DNA from 3 places in the Streptomyces sp. NPDC090106 genome. Region 1 is predicted to be linked to each of the others. Evidence: riboswitches for the same ligand, from Rfam matches in the RefSeq annotation. Region 1 holds a riboswitch; each other region holds the start of a gene.

Region 1 (5,857 bases):
CCCACCAGCAGGCCGACGACCGTCAGCGCGGGCAGCGAGGCGTTGCGCAGCGCGTGGCGCAGATGGACCCGCCAGCGCCCCGCGCCCTTGGCCCGCGCCGTCTCCACGTACGCCTGGTCCAGCGCCGTCAGCAGACTCTTGGCCAGCACCTGGGCGACCAGCGCCCCCGTCGGGACCGCGAGCGTCAGGGCGGGCAGCACCAGGCCCCGGAAGCCGTCGTTGCCGAAGGCCGGGAACCAGTTCAGCCGGAACGAGAACATGTCGACGAGGAGCAGCCCCACCCAGAACGTCGGCACCGACACCCCGAGCGGCGGCAGCGACAGCAGGAACTGCCGCAGCCAGCGCCGGGAGGTGAAGGTCGCCGCCACCGCGAGACCTCCGCCGAGGACCACCGCGAGCAACAGCGCCGCACCGGTGAGCTGGAGGGTCTGCGGCAGCGCGTCCGCCAGGGTCGAGGTGACCGGGCGGCCGGTGGAGATCGCGTCGCCGAAGTCGCCGTGCACCGCCCGCCCCAGATAGTCCGCGTACTGGACCAGCACCGGTTGGTCGAAGCCGTACTCATGGCGCAGCGCCGCGAGCCGTGCCGGGTCGACCTCACCCGAGTCCATGCCCGCGCTCGCCATCGCCGTGACGGGGTCGCCCGGCAGATAGTCCAGCACGAGGAACGAGACCGTGTAGGCCGCCCACAGCACCCCGACCGCCTGCGCGAGACGCTTGATCACATAGCGGCGCACGGTCTAGCCGATCCACGTGTCGTGCAACTGGAGCCGGCTGGAGGCGTCGAAGTCCAGGTCGTGCACCTTCTTAGACACACCGATCTGGGTCTGGAGCTCCACCACGGGCGCGTAGTAGGCGTTCCGCACGATCAGCTGCTGCGCCCGGGCGACCAGTTCCGCGCGCTCGGCCGGGTCCGTGGTCGCCGCCTGCGCGGTCAGCGCCGTGTCCAGCTCCCCTTCCGGGACGCGGTAGTTGTTGGCGAGCTTCGTGGAGAAGGAGCTGCGCAGGATGTCCGGGTCGGCCCGGGTGATGTTGCCCCAGGCCGCGTCGTAGTCGCCCGCCTGGAGGATCGGGGCGAACTGGGTGATCTGGAGCTGCTTGAGGGTCACCTGGACGCCGACCGCCTTCAGCTGCTGCTGGAGCAGTTCCAGCGCGGGCTGGTTGGTGGCCGAGTTGGGGACCCAGTCGACGGTCAGGGCGAGCCTCTTGCCGCCCTTCGTGCGGATGCCGTCGTCGCCGGTCTTCCAACCCGCCTCGTCCAGCAGGGACTTCGCCTTGTCCGCGTCGAAGGACAGGTCGGAGGCGAGGCTGGTGTAGTCGGGTGTGGTGTGCGCCAGGACGCTGGTCGCCGCGCGGGTCCCGGTCGGGAAGACGGTGCCGGCGATCTCCTCGCGGTCGATGGCGGCCAGGATCGCCTGGCGTACCCTGGCGTCCTTGAGGGCGGGGCGCGCGTTGTTGAGGCCGAGTCCGAACACCACGCCGGGGTTGGCGCGCCGCTGGAGGCTGACCTGTCCGCCCTTGAGGGCCGTCTCGTCGGCCTTGCCGACGCTGCCGATCGCGTCCACCTGGCCGGACCGGAGGCTGCCGGCGCGCACGCCCGCCTCGGGCACGACCTTGAAGACCAGCTGGTCCAGATAGGCCTCGCCCTGCTTGTCCCAGCGGGAGGAGCCCCACGCGTAACCGGTGCGCTTGGCCAGGGTGATCGACTGGTTCTGCACGTACCGCTTCAGTACGAACGGCCCGGACCCGACGATGCCCTCGCTGCACCGCTGCTGCGGTGTCCGCCGCACGCTCGCCGACGACTCGATGCCCAGCGAGTGCGTCGAAGTGGCCTGGAGGAACTGGGCGTTGGGTTCCGCGAAGGTCACCTTGACGGTCAGCGGGTCGACCACCGTGGTGTTCTTGACACCGCTCAGATAGCCCTGGGCGAGGGTCGCGAGGGCGCCGAGCTCAGGCACGGCGTCGAAGTTGTCCTTGACGACCTGCGCGGTCAGCTTCGACCCGTCGCTGAAGGTGACGCCGGAGCGCAGATGGAAGGTGAAGGTGGTCGTGTCGGCGCTGATGTCCCAGCTCTTCGCGAGCCACGGCACGATCTTCCCCGTCTCCGGGTCCTGGTCGGTGAGGGAGTCCACGGTCTGGCGCACCGAGTAGATGGTGTCGTTGCTCGCGACCTGCTGCGGGTCGACGCACCCGGCGTCCGAGCCCACCGCGAACGTCAGGGTGCCACCGGACCGGGGCTCGCCGCCACCGGAGCCGGAGCCGTCGGTGCCCGAACCGCAGGCGGTCAACAGCACACCGGTGGTGAACAGGGCGGTGGCCGCCGCCCATCGGGGGGATCTGAAAGCCGGAAGAGCTGTCACGGAGGATTCTCCTACTCGGGTCACCGGACAGGGCGGTGCCGCTCGGGGCACGGCCGTGCGGGGGTGTGCGGCCCCGGCCGGTGCGTGACCGGCGCCGGGGAGCGCTGTGCAGACAGGGGGCCGGGGGAAGGCGCAGGCAGCCGTGGGCCGGAGGGCGGGCGAAGGAGCCCGAGGATCACGGCGAGGACGAGGGCGGCCGTCGTTCAGCGAGAGGGCGACGGCGAAGGCAGCCGTGGACGGCTGCGACGACCACCGGGGCGTGCCGGATCACGACCGGCGACGGGGGTGTCAGGCCTGACAGAGACAGCTGGTCGAGCGCTTGAGATCGATGTGGCGCCGGCGGGCGAGCCGGGAGAACACCGTGGCGGGGGCGAACGAGGCGCGCGGGTCGCCGCTGTGGCGCATACCGGTCCTCCTTGTCTCCGCCCCCGTCGAGGGGGGGCCACGCGCTTGCGGGGATCACCACGATCCGCGCCGGGCCTTCACCTGGAGCACCCCACCGCGCGGGAGGGTTGCCGGTCAGCGAGCCAGGGCTTGACGCTGACACTCGATGCCGTCAGTGATCGTACGAAGCGGTCTCACATCACGTCAACGACGGTTCCGCGGCGTGAGACGCGCCGGATCACGAACCGCCGCGCTCGCGGGGGATCTTCAGGCCCGCCTCGATCGCCACCGGGAGCCGGTTCTCGGCCGGAGGCAGCGGGCAGGTCGCCAAGTCGGTGTAGGCGCACGGCAGATTGGCGGCCCGGTTGAAGTCGACGACGAGGGTGCCGTCGCCGCCGGGCGCCTCCAGGGCCAGTGCCCGGTTCGCGGCGTACGTGGTGACGCCGGAGGTCGCGTCCGTGAACAGCACCAGCAGCCGCCCCTCCCCGTGCCCGGGGAACGCGGTCAGTGACAACCGCCGCCCGTCCAGGTCGAACTCGATCCGGCCCGGCGCGTCATACACATGCTCAAGGCCCTCCACGGCGGCGCCCACGGTGGTCGGCCTCGGGGTCTCGAACGGGACGTACCGGCCCGGCACCGCCCAGCGCGGGTCCGGCGCGTAGGCGGGCGTCCCCGTGAAGTCCGTGCGCAGCGGCGCGTCCGGGTGCCGGGGCCGCACGATGTCGTTGCCGCCGCGCTTGGCGACCTCGATCACCGCGTCGCCCCACACCGCGTCGACGCCGCCCCGCTCGGGCAGCACTCCGAAGCGGTGTTCGCCGCGCACCGGCCGCCCCTCGACGACCAGTTCCTCGCCCTCGCCGAGCGCGACGACGACCCCGTCGGGGCCGGTGTGCCAGGCGCCCGGCGCGTCGGGGAACCGCTGCGGGCGCTCGTCGAGCCAGTGCAGCCCGGTGATCGCGAGGAACCCGTGCGGAGCGGAGAGCCGCGCCTCCTGCGCGCGGTACCACTCCAGCCAGCTCTCGGTGAAGGCGTGCAGATCGGTCGTGCCGGCCTTGGTCGTGGTGGCCTCGGTCGTCATGAATCCTCCTCGGACGGAACGGTGGACGGCGGTCAGCCCGCGCGGCGCCGGTCGGCCGCGGTCCGGTCGGCCGCGGCCCGGTGGGTCAGGGGTGCCCGCAGCCCCAGGTGCTCGCGCAGCGTCGTACCGGCGTACTCCGTGGGGTACACCCCGCGTTCCTGGAGCTCGGGGACGAGCAGGTCGACGATGTCGTCGAGCCCGTCGGGGATCAGGTACGGCGTGACGTTGAAGCCGTCCACGGCGCCGTGCCGGACGAAGCGGGCGAACTTGTCGGCGAGGCCCGACGGGGTGCCGACGTGGCCGCGCTGCGGGCCGAGCGCGATGACGGTCTCGCGCAGCGACCAGCCGTTCGCCTCCGCCCTGGCCCGCCACTCGGCGACGACCGTGCGCGGGTCGGCGACCCGCCGCGCGCCGAAGGAACCGTCGTTCTCGGCGACGACCGGGTCCTCCTCAGGCAGCGGACCGTCGGCGTCACGGCCGGACAGATCGATGCCCCACAGCAGCGTCGCGATGCCCAACGCCGTCGCGGGGGTGACCTGTTGGAGGCGGATCCAGCGCTTCTTCTCCTCGGCCTCCTCCTCGGTGGCCCCGATGATGATCTCGGTGCCCGGCAGGATGCGCAGATCGTCGTCCGGCCGTCCGACGGCACGCAGCCGGGTGCGGATGTCGTCGGCGAAGGCCAGCGCGTCGTCGAAGTCGCTGCCGTGCGCGGAGAAGATGACATCGGCGTTGCGGGCCGCGAAGTCGCGCCCCTCCCCGGAGTCACCTGCCTGGAAGACCACCGGGTGCCCCTGGGCGCTGCGCGGCAGGGTCGGCGCGAGATCGACGTCGAACTGCGGTCCCCGGTGACGCACTTGGCGGACCGCGCCGGGCGCCGACCAGGCGGGCGCGCCCGCCGAACCGGCGACGGCCCCGTCCGCCCAGCCGTCCCACAGCGCGCGGGCCACGGTGAGGAACTCCTCGGCGCGCCGGTAGCGGTCGGCGTGGTCCAGATAGCCGCCGCGCCGGAAGTTGGCACCGGTCCACGCGTTGTCGGTGGTCACCACGTTCCAGCCCGCGCGGCCCTCGGAGAGCAGGTCGAGCCCGGAGAGCCTGCGGGCCAGGTCGGCGGGCTCGTTGAAGGTCGAGTTGGACGTCGAGACGAGACCGATCCGGCGGGTGACCGCCGCCAGCGCCGCGAGCTGGGTGATCGCGTCCGGGCGGCCCGCCACGTCGAGATCGTGGATCCTGCCGTCGACCTCGCGCAGCCGCAGCCCCTCACCGAGGAAGAACGCGTCGAACAGGCCCCGTTCGGCGGTCTGGGCCACCTTGCGGAAGGACGCCGGGTCGATCTGCGAACCGCTGTCGGGAGCCGACCAGATGGTCCAGTGGTTGACGCCCTGGAAGAACACCCCGAAGTGCAGCCGGGCGTGCGGCCGGGGGACGTCGAGGGGATCGGTGCGGGTCATCGGGCGTCCTCCTCGGCGGCCACGGCCGCGGTTGCGAAGCGGTTGGCGGGGCGTTCGAGACCCAACGCCGAGCGCAGCGACGCACCGGGCAGCGGGCGGACCAGCAGCCGCCGCTCGGACAGCGCCGGAAGGACGAGCCGGGACAGCACCCCCAGATCCTCGTCCAGGACCAGCGGACGCAGCCGTACGCCGTCCACGTGGCGGCTCAACTCGGCCAGCAGGCGCACGAGTCGCTCCGCCGAGCCGATGTGCCGGAGCCTGCCCCGGTCCGTCCACGGGGTATGCCGCTCCAGGTCGGCGACCCGTTCCGCGGCGGTCGCCTCCGGCGTGTCCAGCGCGACCTCGACCTCGGCGAAGACGCGCGGCGTGCCCGCTCCGGAGGCGGCCGAGGCGACCGCGGCCAGGTCACGTCCCGCGACGAGGGCGACGTCCAGCCGCGCCGCGGGCACCCGGTCCGGCGCCCCCAGGACGACGAGCTGGCCCTGCGGCGGGCGCGGGACTATCGCCGGGCCCTTCACGGCGTAGGTCTCCCCGGTGAAGTCGATGTAGTGCAACCGCTCACGGTCCAGATAGCGGCTCGTGGCCACGGA
Region 2 (5,857 bases), on a different contig from region 1:
CACGGCGAGGAGCAGCCCCGCGCGCGACGAGGCGAGGTACACCTCGCCCATGCCGCCGGACCCGAGTCTGCCCCTTACCTCGTACGGACCGATCCTGTGCGGGTCCGTCGCGCGCAGCGCCTGCACCTACCGCTCCCCCTGGACGTCGTGAGCATGCCCGGCAGGGAGCGTATCGGCAACGCGGGCCGACGGCTCGGGCGGCTCGGGCGGGTCAGACCGCCGGGACGCAGCGCCCGTCCTCGGTGCGGTAGCGCCACTTGGCGCCGTCGCTGACCAGCTCGCGCACGGCGTTCACGAACCGCTCGACGTGCTCGTCCGGGGTGCCCGCGCCGAAGCTGACGCGGATCGCGTTGAGGGACTTCTCGCCGGGCGCGGCCTCGGGGGCGCCGCACTCGCCCTGGGTCTGCGGGTCGCTGCCGAGCAGGGTGCGCACCAGGGGGTGGGCGCAGAAGAGGCCGTCGCGGACGCCGATGCCGTACTCGGCGGAGAGGGCGGCGGCGAAGTGGGAGCTGTTCCAGCCCTCGACGACGAAGGAGATCACGCCGACGCGGGGGGCGTCGTCGCCGAACAGGGAGAGGATCCTGACCTCGGGCACCTCGGCGAGGCCGGCCTTCACGGTGTCGATGAGGTGCTGCTCGCGGGCGACGAGGGTGTCGAAGCCGGCCTCGGTCAGCGCCTTGCAGGCGGAGGCGATGGAGTAGGCGCCGATGACGTTCGGGGAGCCGGCCTCGTGGCGGGCGGCGCTGTCGTGCCACTCGACGGCGACGCCGCCGTCCTCGCGCCGGGTGACCTTGCGGCTGGCGCCGCCGCCCGCGAGGTAGGGCTCGGCGGCCTGGAGCCAGTCGGCGCGGCCCGCGAGGACACCGGAGCCGAAGGGGGCGTACAGCTTGTGTCCGGAGAAGGCGACCCAGTCGACGTCGAGGTCGCGGACGGAGACCGGGTGGTGCGGGGCCAGCTGGGCGGCATCGAGCACGATCCGGGCGCCGTGGGCGTGCGCGGCGGCGGCCAGTTCGCGCACCGGCCACAGCTCGCCGGTGACGTTGGACGCGCCGGTCACACAGACCAGGGCCGGACCGTGCGGGTCACGCTCGGCGAGGGCCTGCTCCAGCGTCTCGACGGCCTGGCGCGGGGTGCGCGGCGCGTTGAGGTAGGTGACCTGCGCGTCCTGCCAGGGCAGCAGGGAGGCGTGGTGCTCGGTCTCGAAGACGAAGACCTGGCAGCCGGCGGGCAGCGCGCGGGCCAGCAGGTTCAGCGAGTCGGTGGTGGAACGGGTGAAGACGAGCTGGTCGTCCTCGCGGCAGTCGAGGAACTCGGCGACGGTCCTGCGGGCGTTCTCGAACAGGTCGGTGGAGAGCTGCGAGAGGTACCCGGCGCCCCGGTGCACGCTGCCGTAGTAGGGCGCGTACGCCGCCACGTCGTCCCAGACCCGCTGGAGGGCCGGGGCGCTGGCCGCGTAGTCGAGGGCCGCGTAGCCGACCTCGCCGCCGGTGACGAGCGGGACGGTGACATCACGTCCCAGAACGGTCAGCGGGGCACAAATGGTCCGGGCGGAGGCAGCGGTGGAGACAGACATGACGGGGCTCCCGTGAGACGTGAGAGATCAGCGCGCAGAAGGGCTGAGGGGAAAGGGGTGCGCGGAGGCGGGGCTCGGCAGCCCTATCGCATTCGCTTGCTCACAGAAGGCTCCTCGACGACCAGGATCCTGGTCCCACACCGAAAAGTGTGCGAGGGATCCGCGCTTGCCGTGGACCTTGCTGTCCACGGCCTGGTCTTCACCCGGGGCACCCCGCCACGGACGGAGGGTTGCCGGACAGTCAGCCGGGGCTTCATGACTGTCACTCATGACCTGCCGAAAAACGTACGCGATGTGATCGTCGTCCCGCAACCCGCGTCCGGATGGCGGGACGGCGATCCTCCGCGTCCTTACGCGTTGCTGGCCGCCACCCAGCGCTCCAGCGTCCCCCGGGCGGCACCGGAGTCGATGGACTCGGCGGCCCGGGCGATCCCCGCGCTCAGCTGGTCGGCCAGCGGTGCCCCGGTCTGCTCCGACGCCACCAGCGCGGCGGCCGAGTTGAGCAGGACGGCGTCACGGACCGGGCCGGTCTCGCCGTCGAGGAGCCGCCGCGCGACCTCGGCGTTGTACGTGGCGTCCGCGCCCCGCAGCGCCTCGACCGGCACCAGCTCGATACCGACGTCACGCGGGTCGAAGGCCTCCTCGCGCACCTTGCCGTCCCGGACGACCCACACCCGGGAGGTGGCGGTGGTCGTCAGCTCGTCGAGACCGTCGTCGCCGCGGAACACCAGCGCGGAGGAGCCCCGTTCGGCGAGCACGCCGGCGATGAGACCGGCCATCCGGGTGTCGAAGCAGCCGATCGCGGAGGCCGTGACCCGCGCGGGGTTGGTCAGCGGGCCCAGCAGGTTGAAGGAGGTCGGGATGCCCAGGTCCCGGCGCACGGCGCCGACGAACCGCATCGAGGGGTGGAACTTGGCCGCGAAGCAGAAGGTGATCCCGGCCCGGTCCACGACCTCGGCGACCCGCGCCGGGGGCAGGTCCAGGTTGATGCCGAGCTTCTCCAGCACGTCGGAGGAGCCGCTCGCGGACGACGAGGCACGGTTGCCGTGCTTGACGACCTTCGTGCCGGTGCCCGCGATCACGATGGCGGACATCGTCGAGATGTTGACGGTCTTCGCGCGGTCGCCGCCGGTGCCGACGATGTCGACGGCCGGGCCGGGGATGTCCAGCGGCAGCGCGTGCGCGTACATCGCCTCCACGAGGCCGGTGATCTCCTCGACCGTCTCGCCCTTGGCCCGCAGCGCCACCATGAAGCCCGCGATCTGGGCGTCGGTGGCCTCGCCGCTCATGAAGCGGTCCATCGCCCACGCCGTGTCACCCGCGCTCAGGTCCTGCCCGGCGAGCAGGCTGCTCAGCACCTCGGGCCAGGAACGGCCCGCCGCGATGTCGCCTCCAGCGGGGGTCACAGCGCTCATCCGGCCGCTCCTGAACGTCGTAGAAGAAGTGTGGACCCCCACCCTATCGAGGCGTGGGGGACGGCGAAGGGCCCCGTCCGCAGACCGGACGGGGCCCTTCTGACCGCTGCGTGGCGAGCAGCGCGGGTGATCAGTGGTGGCCGTGGCCGCTCGTGATCTCCTTGTACTCCTCGACAGTGGGCTTGGGGATCTGGGACTCCTCGCCGAAGTACGCCTCGCTGAGCTTGGCGCGCAGCTTCTCGGAACCCTTCACCTTGCGCTCGACACCGTTCTCGTCGACCGTCGGGCCGATCTCGGCCGGCTTGTACTGCTCGTGCGCGGTGAGCGTGTGCAGCGCGTCCTGGCTGAGCGGCTCGTGCACCTCGATGAACTCACCGTGCGGCAGGCGCTTGATGATGCCGGACTCGCGGCCGTGCAGCACCTTGTCCTTGTCGCGGCGCTGGAGGCCGAGGCAGATCCGCTTGGTGGCGATGAACGCGAGGACCGGGGCGACGAAGAACGCGACCCGGACGAACCAGGTGATGGCGTTGATCGACAGGTGGAAGTGGGTGGCCCAGAGGTCGTTCCCACCACCGACCAGGAGCACGAAGTACACCGTCAGCCAGGCGACACCGAAGGCCGTGCGCGTCGGGGCGTTGCGCGGACGGTCCAGGATGTGGTGCTCGCGCTTGTCGCCGGTGACCCAGGCCTCGATGAACGGGTAGACCGCGATCGCGACCAGGACCAGCGGGAAGATCACCAGCGGGATGAACACACCCAGGACGAGCGTGTGACCCCAGAAGTCGATCTCCCAGCCCGGCATCACACGGATGAGGCCCTCGGAGAAGCCCATGTACCAGTCGGGCTGGGCGCCCGTGGACACCTGGTCCGGACGGTACGGGCCGATGGCCCAGATCGGGTTGATCGAGGCGATGGCCGCGATGACCGAGATCAGACCGAAGACCAGGAAGAAGAAGCCGCCCGCCTTGGCCGTGTAGACCGGGAACAGCGGCATGCCGACCACGTTCTTGTTGGTCTTGCCGGGGCCCGCGTACTGCGTGTGCTTGTGGACGAACACCAGGATCAGGTGGGCGACCATCAGGCCGAGCATGATGCCCGGCAGCAGCAGGATGTGGACCGAGTAGAAGCGGGCCACGAAGTCGCCGCCCGGGAACTCGCCGCCGAACAGGAAGAACGACAGGTACGTGCCGACGATCGGCACGGACAGGATCGCGCCCTCCATGAAGCGGACACCGGTGCCGGAGAGCAGGTCGTCCGGGAGCGAGTAACCGGTGAAGCCGGTGAACATGCCGAGGACGAACAGCAGGAAGCCGAACAGCCAGTTGACCTCACGCGGCTTGCGGAACGCGCCCGTGAAGAACACCCGCATCATGTGCACGAACATGCCGGCGAGGAAGATCAGCGCCGCCCAGTGGTGGATCTGCCGGATCAGCAGACCGCCGCGCACCTCGAAGGAGATGTGCATGGTCGAGTTGAACGCCTCGGACATCAGCTGTCCCTGCAGCGGGACGTAGCTGCCGTGGTACTCCACCTCGTTCATCGACGGGTGGAAGAACAGCGTCAGGTACACACCCGTGAGGATGATGATGATGAAGCTGTACAGGCAGATCTCGCCCAGCATGAACGACCAGTGGTCGGGGAAGATCTTGCGCAGGTTGGACTTGGCCAGGGCGTAGATCCCCAGGCGTCCGTCCGCCCAGTCGGCGACGCGCTCGCCGGCCGGCGCTTTGCCGCGCCGGGCTTCGGTGGTTTCGGTTGTGGTGCTCATCCGCGCTCCCAGAAAGCAGGACCGACGGGCTCTTCGAAGTCGCCGAGCGCCTCGAGGTAGCCCTCGTCGTTCACGCCGATGCGCAGCTGCGGCAGGGCGTGTCCGGCGGGGCCGAAGATCACTCGGGCACCGTCGGAGAGGTCGAAGGTGGACTGGTGGCAGGGGCACAGCACGTGGTGCGTCTGCTGCTCGTACAGCGAGATCGGGCAGCCGACGTGGGTGCAGATCTTCGAGTACGCCACGATGCCCTCGTGGGCCCACTCGAGTTCCTGCTTGTCCTTGATGTCACCCGGCTGGAGCCGGACGATCATCAGGGCCGCCTTGGCGATCTCCTTCTGGAAGTCCTCGTCGTGCTCCTCCAGGCCCTCGGGCTTGGCGAAGGTGAGCGAACCGACCGCGACGTCCGAGGGACGCAGCGGCTCGTTCGTGTTCATGTTGACGAGCTGGAGACCCTTGCGCCACATGGTGTGGCGCAGCTTGGTCCCGGGCAGCGGGCCCAGGTCGCGCAGCAGGACGACGCCGGAGAGCGGCACCAGGGTGAGCGCGCCGAGCATCGTGTTGCGGATCAGCTTGCGACGGCCGATCGCGGACTCCTTGGTGCCCGCCTTGAAGTCCTCGAAGACCTTCTGGCGGAGCTCCGGGGGAGCCTCGATCGGGTGACGCTCGTCGACCATCTCCTCGTCGGACATCAGGGTGCGGGCCCAGTGGACCGCGCCCGCGCCGATCGCGAACAGGGCGACACCGAGGGTGAGGCCCAGCGCGAAGTTCAGCGCGTTGATGTGACCGAGCGGGAAGACGAAGATCGACTTGTCGTGCGGCACCGCCACGTAGGAGGCGATGAAGCCGACCGTGGCGATCATCGACAGCGTGAACAGCAGGGCGACCGTACGCTCGGACCGCCGGGCGGCGGCCTCGTCGATGTCCTGGACACGGTGCTCGTGCGGCGGGAGACCGGGGTCCGCGAACGGGTCCTTGTCGTCCGCGACGCTCACCGCGCCGTGCGCGTCCTGCTCAGCGGGCAGGTTCTCTTCGGGAATGTCTTGGCTACTCATGACTTCTTGGCCTTTGCGGTCCGAGCGGCGAGCCAGACGGCGATCGCGA
Region 3 (5,857 bases), on a different contig from region 1:
GCTCGAGCTTCTCGAACACCGCGGAAGCCTGGAGCAGGGCCACGCCACCACCGGCGACGATGCCCTCCTCGACGGCCGCCTTGGCGTTGCGCACGGCGTCCTCGATGCGGTGCTTGCGCTCCTTGAGCTCGACCTCGGTCGCGGCACCGGCCTTGATGACGGCGACGCCACCGGCGAGCTTCGCCAGGCGCTCCTGGAGCTTCTCGCGGTCGTAGTCCGAGTCGCTGTTCTCGATCTCGGCACGGATCTGGTTGACGCGACCGGCGACCTGGTCGGCCGAGCCGGAGCCGTCGACGATCGTCGTCTCGTCCTTGGTGATGACGACCTTGCGGGCGCGGCCCAGGAGGTCCAGGGTCGCGTTCTCCAGCTTGAGGCCGACCTCCTCGGAGATGACCTCGCCGCCCGTGAGGATGGCGATGTCGCCGAGCATGGCCTTGCGGCGGTCACCGAAGCCCGGGGCCTTGACGGCGACGGACTTGAAGGTGCCGCGGATCTTGTTGACGACCAGGGTCGACAGGGCCTCGCCCTCGACGTCCTCGGCGATGATCAGCAGCGGCTTGCCCGACTGCATGACCTTCTCCAGGAGCGGGAGCAGGTCCTTGACGGAGCCGATCTTGGAGTTGGCGATCAGGATGTACGGGTCGTCGAGCGACGCCTCCATCCGCTCCATGTCGGTGGCGAAGTACGCCGAGATGTAGCCCTTGTCGAAGCGCATACCCTCGGTGAGCTCCAGCTCCAGACCGAAGGTCTGGGACTCCTCGACGGTGATGACGCCTTCCTTGCCGACCTTGTCCATCGCCTCGGCGATGAGCTCGCCGATCTGGGTGTCGGCGGCGGAGATGGAGGCCGTGGAAGCGATCTGCTCCTTGGTCTCGACATCCTTCGCCTGCTCGAGCAGGGCACCGGAGACGGCCTCGACGGCCTTCTCGATACCGCGCTTGAGAGCCATCGGGTTGGCACCGGCGGCCACGTTGCGCAGACCCTCGCGCACCAGGGCCTGGGCCAGAACGGTCGCGGTGGTCGTACCGTCGCCGGCGACGTCGTCCGTCTTCTTGGCGACTTCCTTGACCAGCTCGGCGCCGATCTTCTCGTACGGGTCCTCGAGCTCGATCTCCTTGGCGATGGAGACACCATCGTTGGTGATCGTGGGGGCGCCCCACTTCTTCTCGAGGACGACGTTGCGGCCCTTGGGGCCGAGCGTCACCTTGACGGCGTCCGCGAGCTGGTTCATGCCGCGCTCGAGGCCGCGCCGCGCCTCCTCGTCGAACGCGATGATCTTGGCCATGTGAAGTGGTCCCTCCAGGACTGGGGGTGATTCCTTCGGACCGCGCCCGCGCCCGCGACGGACGGCTCGCACACCTCGTGGTTCCTTGCCCCACCCGGCCTGCGGGCCTCACCGACCCGGTCCTCGTTGTCACTCTCACCTTCAGAGTGCTAACGCCAATGATTAGCACTCGGCATGGTCGAGTGCAAGCGGCTCTCGGGGATCGACCGGGGCGCTCCGCCAGGCGCGAACAGGGCGGCGGGGGGCCTGCGGGCACGCCCGGCCCTCCGGGCACGCCGAAGGGCCCGCACCCATGACTCCCCATGAGGTGCGGGCCCTTCGAAGAAGAACGTCGCTGCTAGTTCAGTCGGCGCGCGCTTCAGCCGGTCGCCAGTCGGACCATGTCCGCCTGCGGCCCCTTCTGGCCCTGCGAGATCTCGAAATCGACCCGCTGACCCTCTTCCAGGGTGCGGTAGCCGTCCATCTGAATCGCGCTGTAGTGGACGAATACATCCGCACCACCGTCGACCGCGATGAAGCCGTACCCCTTCTCCGCGTTGAACCATTTGACGGTGCCCTGAGCCATGCCTAACTCCCCTATTACTGGCCCTTGCACGGACCCGCACTTCGCGGATCCGGGTCAGACCTCACCCCCCACAGGATTGGGGGCGTGCGCCGGAACGCGTCGACCGCGGCCGAATGTATCCGTCCAACTGCCCTCTGCAACAGGTCAATCGGACGAGAATTCAGGGCAAGACCAGTCAGGAATGTACGGAGAATTCCGCTGAATATGGGTCAAGTCGGGCCCCATAAAAGGAATAAAAGACGCAGAAGAGGCGCGCACTTTGGCTACTTCTCATCGCAAGTGGAGCCAGAACTCATATGCGTATGGCATGAAGGGTGCGGCAGCTTCCCCAACTGTACCGCGCTCAACCATGCAGAATTGCCCCCTCCGTTTCTCTCACGGAGGGGGCAATTCGATGAACAGTGCGTGATGCGGCTCAGCAGCCGCCGGCCACCGCCGGGATGATCGAGACGCCGGCGCCGTCGGGCGTCGCGGTCTCCAGGCCCTGCTCGAACCGGACGTCGTCGTCGTTCACGTACACGTTGACGAACCGGCGCAGCTTGCCCTGGTCGTCCAGGACACGGGCGGCGATGCCCGTGTGGTTCTTCTCCAGGTCGGCGATGACCTCGCCGAGGGTGGCGCCCTCGGCGGGCACCTCGGCCTGCCCACCGGTGTAGGTGCGCAGGATGGTGGGAATGCGGACGTTGACGCTCACGAGGGAACCTCCGGTCGGTACTAGGTCTTTCAGGGTCCGGCCCAGACTGGGGCTCGACGGCTACGCGAGTCCGGCCTCGCGGAAGGAGTCGAGGCTGGGACGGATCGTCGCGGTGAGCCCGGTGCCCGCCACCGCGTCCAGCGTCTTGAGTCCGTCCCCGGTGTTCAGCACGACGGTCGTCTTCGCCGGGTCCAGCAGCCCGTTCTCGATCAGCTTGCGGGTCACGCCCACGGTCACCCCGCCCGCGGTCTCCGCGAAGATGCCCTCGGTGCGGGCCAGCAGCTTGATCGCGTCGACGATCTGCTCGTCGGTCACGTCCTCCACGGCGCCGCCGGTGCGCCGGGCGATGTCCAGGACGTAGGGGCCGTCCGCCGGGTTGCCGATGGCGAGCGACTTGGCGATGGTGTCGGGCTTCTGCGGCCGGACGACGTCGTGGCCCGCCTTGTAGGCGACGGACACCGGCGAGCAGCCCTCGGCCTGGGCGCCGAAGATCTTGTACGGCCGGTCCTCGACGAGCCCGAGCTTGATCAGCTCCTGGAGCCCCTTGTCGATCTTCGTCAGCTGCGAGCCGGACGCGATCGGGACGACGAGCTGGTCGGGCAGCCGCCAGCCGAGCTGCTCGCAGATCTCGTACGCGAGGGTCTTGGAGCCCTCCGCGTAGTAGGGCCGCAGATTGACGTTGACGAAGCCCCAGCCCTCGCCGGCCGGGTCGCCGATGAGCTCGGAGCAGAAGCGGTTGACGTCGTCGTAGTTGCCCTCGATGCCGACGAGCTCACCGCCGTAGACGGCGGCCATGACGACCTTGCCCTGCTCCAGGTCGTGCGGGATGAACACGCAGGAGCGGAAGCCGGCGCGGGCGGCGGCGGCGCCGACGGCACCGGCGAGGTTGCCGGTGGAGGAGCAGGAGAGCGTGGTGTAGCCGAAGGCGCGCGCCGCCTCGACGGCCTGGGCGACGACACGGTCCTTGAAGGAGTGCGTCGGGTTGCCGGAGTCGTCCTTGACGTACAGCCCGCCGGTGACGCCGAGCTCGGCGGCGAGGTTGTCGGCCTTGACGAGGTGGGTCCAGCCCGGGTTGATGTTGGGCTTGTCGGCCACGTTCGCCGGGACGGGCAGCAGGGGCGCGTAACGCCAGATGTTCGCGGGTCCCGCTTCGATCCGCTTGCGGAGTTCCTCGGTGTCGTACCCGGAGAAGTCGTACGCGATCTCCAGCGGGCCGAAACACTCCTCGCACGCGAAGACCGGACCGAGAGGGACCCGGTGGCCGCATTCGCGGCAGCTCAACGCGGTGGCGGGGCCGAGATCGACCTGGGTTCCGGAGGTGTTCGCGACAGTCTGCGCAGCCATGAGAGGCGAGGCCCTTTCTCCTCATCTTCCTCACGACGCATCTCGCCGTGAGACGGATTTGGCACCTTCCCGAGTCGGGAGCCTCACGTACGCGAGAACCGACTGGAGGGTTGCCGGGGCTTCATCGGGCCGTATCCCTCTGCCCCTCTGGATGAGCGGTATGAAGTTGTCGATCTGTGGTCGATCCGTGGTCGATCCGTGCGTGGATCACCGCGTGGATCTCGGTGGGGCCGTCCAGGACATGCGATGGTCACCCGCCTTGTTCAAGACTGTAACCGACAACAAGGACAGTTGAGATAGTCGTCCGAACCGCGAGATGGATCACACACGACGATCCCCCCGCCGCCCCACGCAGAGGAGTCGCCCACGTGCTGAAAGAAACAGAGCGCTGGCTGGCCACCCGCTCCTGGTCCGTGACCGACCGCCCTCTGCACCGGATCATGGCCGCGAAACAACGCACCGGTCAGACGGTCAGTGTCGTCCTGCCCGCGCTCAACGAGGAGGAGACCGTCGGTGACATCGTCGCGGTCATCCGGCACGACCTCATGCAGCAGGTGCCCCTCGTCGACGAGATAGTCGTCGTCGACTCGGGCTCCACCGACCGCACCTCGGCGGTGGCCGCCGCGGCGGGCGCCCGGGTCGTGCACCGGGACGAGATCCTGCCCCGCATCCCCGCGGCCCCCGGCAAGGGCGAGGTCCTGTGGCGCTCCCTCCTCGTCACCTCCGGTGACATCGTCTGCTTCATCGACGCCGACCTGAAGGAGTTCTCCTCCGACTTCGTCTCCGGCATCGTCGGCCCGCTCCTGACCGACCCGGGCGTCGACCTGGTGAAGGCCATGTACGACCGTCCGCTGGGCGGTGCGGCGGGCCAGGGCGGCCGGGTGACGGAGCTGATGGCCCGCCCCCTGCTGAACATGCACTGGCCCCAGCTGGCCGGTTTCGTCCAGCCGCTCGGCGGCGAGTACGCGGCCAGACGCTCCCTGCTGGAGCAGCTCCCCTTCCCGGTCGGCTACGGCGTCGAGCTGGGCATGCTGGTGGACGCCCTGCACCTGGTCGGCCTCGACGCGCTGGCCCAGGTCGACGTCGGCGTCCGCAAGCACCGCCACCAGGACGGCCAGGCGCTCGGCCGGATGTCCGCCGCGATCTACCGCACGGCACAGCTCCGCCTCGCCCGCGGCCATCTGATCCGCCCCGCGCTGACCCAGTTCGAGCGGGGCGAGGACGGCTTCGAGCCGCGCACGTACTCGGTCGACACCGAGGAACGGCCGCCCATGGTGGAGATCTCCGAGTACGCCGAGCGGAAGGTCGCGTAACGCCCCGGGAGCCCGCCGTATACGGCTGGATACCTGCGGTGACCGTACGTTTGAGCGTTTACGCGCCGGGCTAGGTTGAGGCGTATGGCGTCCCTCTCCCCCACGGCCCCCGCCCCTGCCTCCGCCCGGGTGCTCGTGGCCTCCAACCGCGGGCCGGTCTCGTACGAGGTACGGGACGACGGCACGCTCAGCGCCCGGCGGGGCGGCGGCGGGCTGGTCTCCGGGCTGTCGGCGATCGGCCCGGACGCGGACGCCCTGTGGGTGTGCTCGGCGCTGTCCGACGGCGACCGGGAGGCGGTGCGGCGCGGGGCCGGCGAGGACGGCGTGCGGATGCTCGCCGTCCCGGCGGACGTGCACGCGGACGCCTACAACGGCATCGCGAACTCGGTCCTGTGGTTCGTCCACCACATGCTCTACCAGACCCCGCTGGAGCCGTCCTTCGACGCGGAGTTCCGGCGGCAGTGGGCGCGCTACGAGGAGTACAACGCCGCCTTCGCGCGGGCGCTGGCCGAGGAGGCGGCGGACGGCGCGGCCGTCCTGGTCCAGGACTACCACCTGTGCCTGGTCCCCGGGATGCTCCGCGAGCTCCGCCCCGACCTGCGCATCGGCCACTTCTCGCACACCCCGTGGGCGCCGGTGGACTACTTCCGGATGCT

The links. A riboswitch is a leader RNA that binds a small molecule or an ion and turns the genes downstream of it on or off. The one in region 1 is predicted to bind S-adenosylmethionine.
Region 2: it holds a riboswitch for S-adenosylmethionine, as region 1 does, so the genes downstream of both, ACIPSE_RS18115 (aminotransferase class V-fold PLP-dependent enzyme) here and ACIPSE_RS24295 (ABC transporter substrate-binding protein) in region 1, are expected to answer to the same signal.
Region 3: it holds a riboswitch for S-adenosylmethionine, as region 1 does, so the genes downstream of both, thrC (threonine synthase) here and ACIPSE_RS24295 (ABC transporter substrate-binding protein) in region 1, are expected to answer to the same signal.

Annotation. Positions count from the first base shown of each region.
Region 1 covers NZ_JBIVDS010000007.1:371,617-377,473, forward strand. Annotated here, with positions in the region: gene ACIPSE_RS24290 (ABC transporter permease) at 1-734, opposite strand, end outside; gene ACIPSE_RS24295 (ABC transporter substrate-binding protein) at 738-2,357, opposite strand; SAM riboswitch class IV at 2,799-2,912, opposite strand; gene ACIPSE_RS24300 (DUF1684 domain-containing protein) at 2,980-3,819, opposite strand; gene ACIPSE_RS24305 (NtaA/DmoA family FMN-dependent monooxygenase) at 3,852-5,267, opposite strand; gene ACIPSE_RS24310 (LLM class flavin-dependent oxidoreductase) at 5,264-5,857, opposite strand, start outside.
Region 2 covers NZ_JBIVDS010000005.1:234,272-240,128, reverse strand. Annotated here, with positions in the region: gene ACIPSE_RS18120 (PQQ-binding-like beta-propeller repeat protein) at 1-126, opposite strand, end outside; gene ACIPSE_RS18115 (aminotransferase class V-fold PLP-dependent enzyme) at 212-1,573, opposite strand; SAM riboswitch class IV at 1,731-1,847, opposite strand; gene trpD (anthranilate phosphoribosyltransferase) at 1,924-2,988, opposite strand; gene ACIPSE_RS18105 (cytochrome bc complex cytochrome b subunit) at 3,119-4,756, opposite strand; gene ACIPSE_RS18100 (Rieske 2Fe-2S domain-containing protein) at 4,753-5,808, opposite strand; gene ACIPSE_RS18095 (c-type cytochrome) at 5,805-5,857, opposite strand, start outside.
Region 3 covers NZ_JBIVDS010000014.1:141,446-147,302, reverse strand. Annotated here, with positions in the region: gene groL (chaperonin GroEL) at 1-1,285, opposite strand, end outside; gene ACIPSE_RS36780 (cold-shock protein) at 1,644-1,850, opposite strand; gene ACIPSE_RS36775 (MoaD/ThiS family protein) at 2,266-2,544, opposite strand; gene thrC (threonine synthase) at 2,605-3,888, opposite strand; SAM riboswitch class I at 3,907-4,046, opposite strand; gene ACIPSE_RS36765 (glucosyl-3-phosphoglycerate synthase) at 4,257-5,201, shown strand; gene ACIPSE_RS36760 (trehalose-6-phosphate synthase) at 5,286-5,857, shown strand, end outside.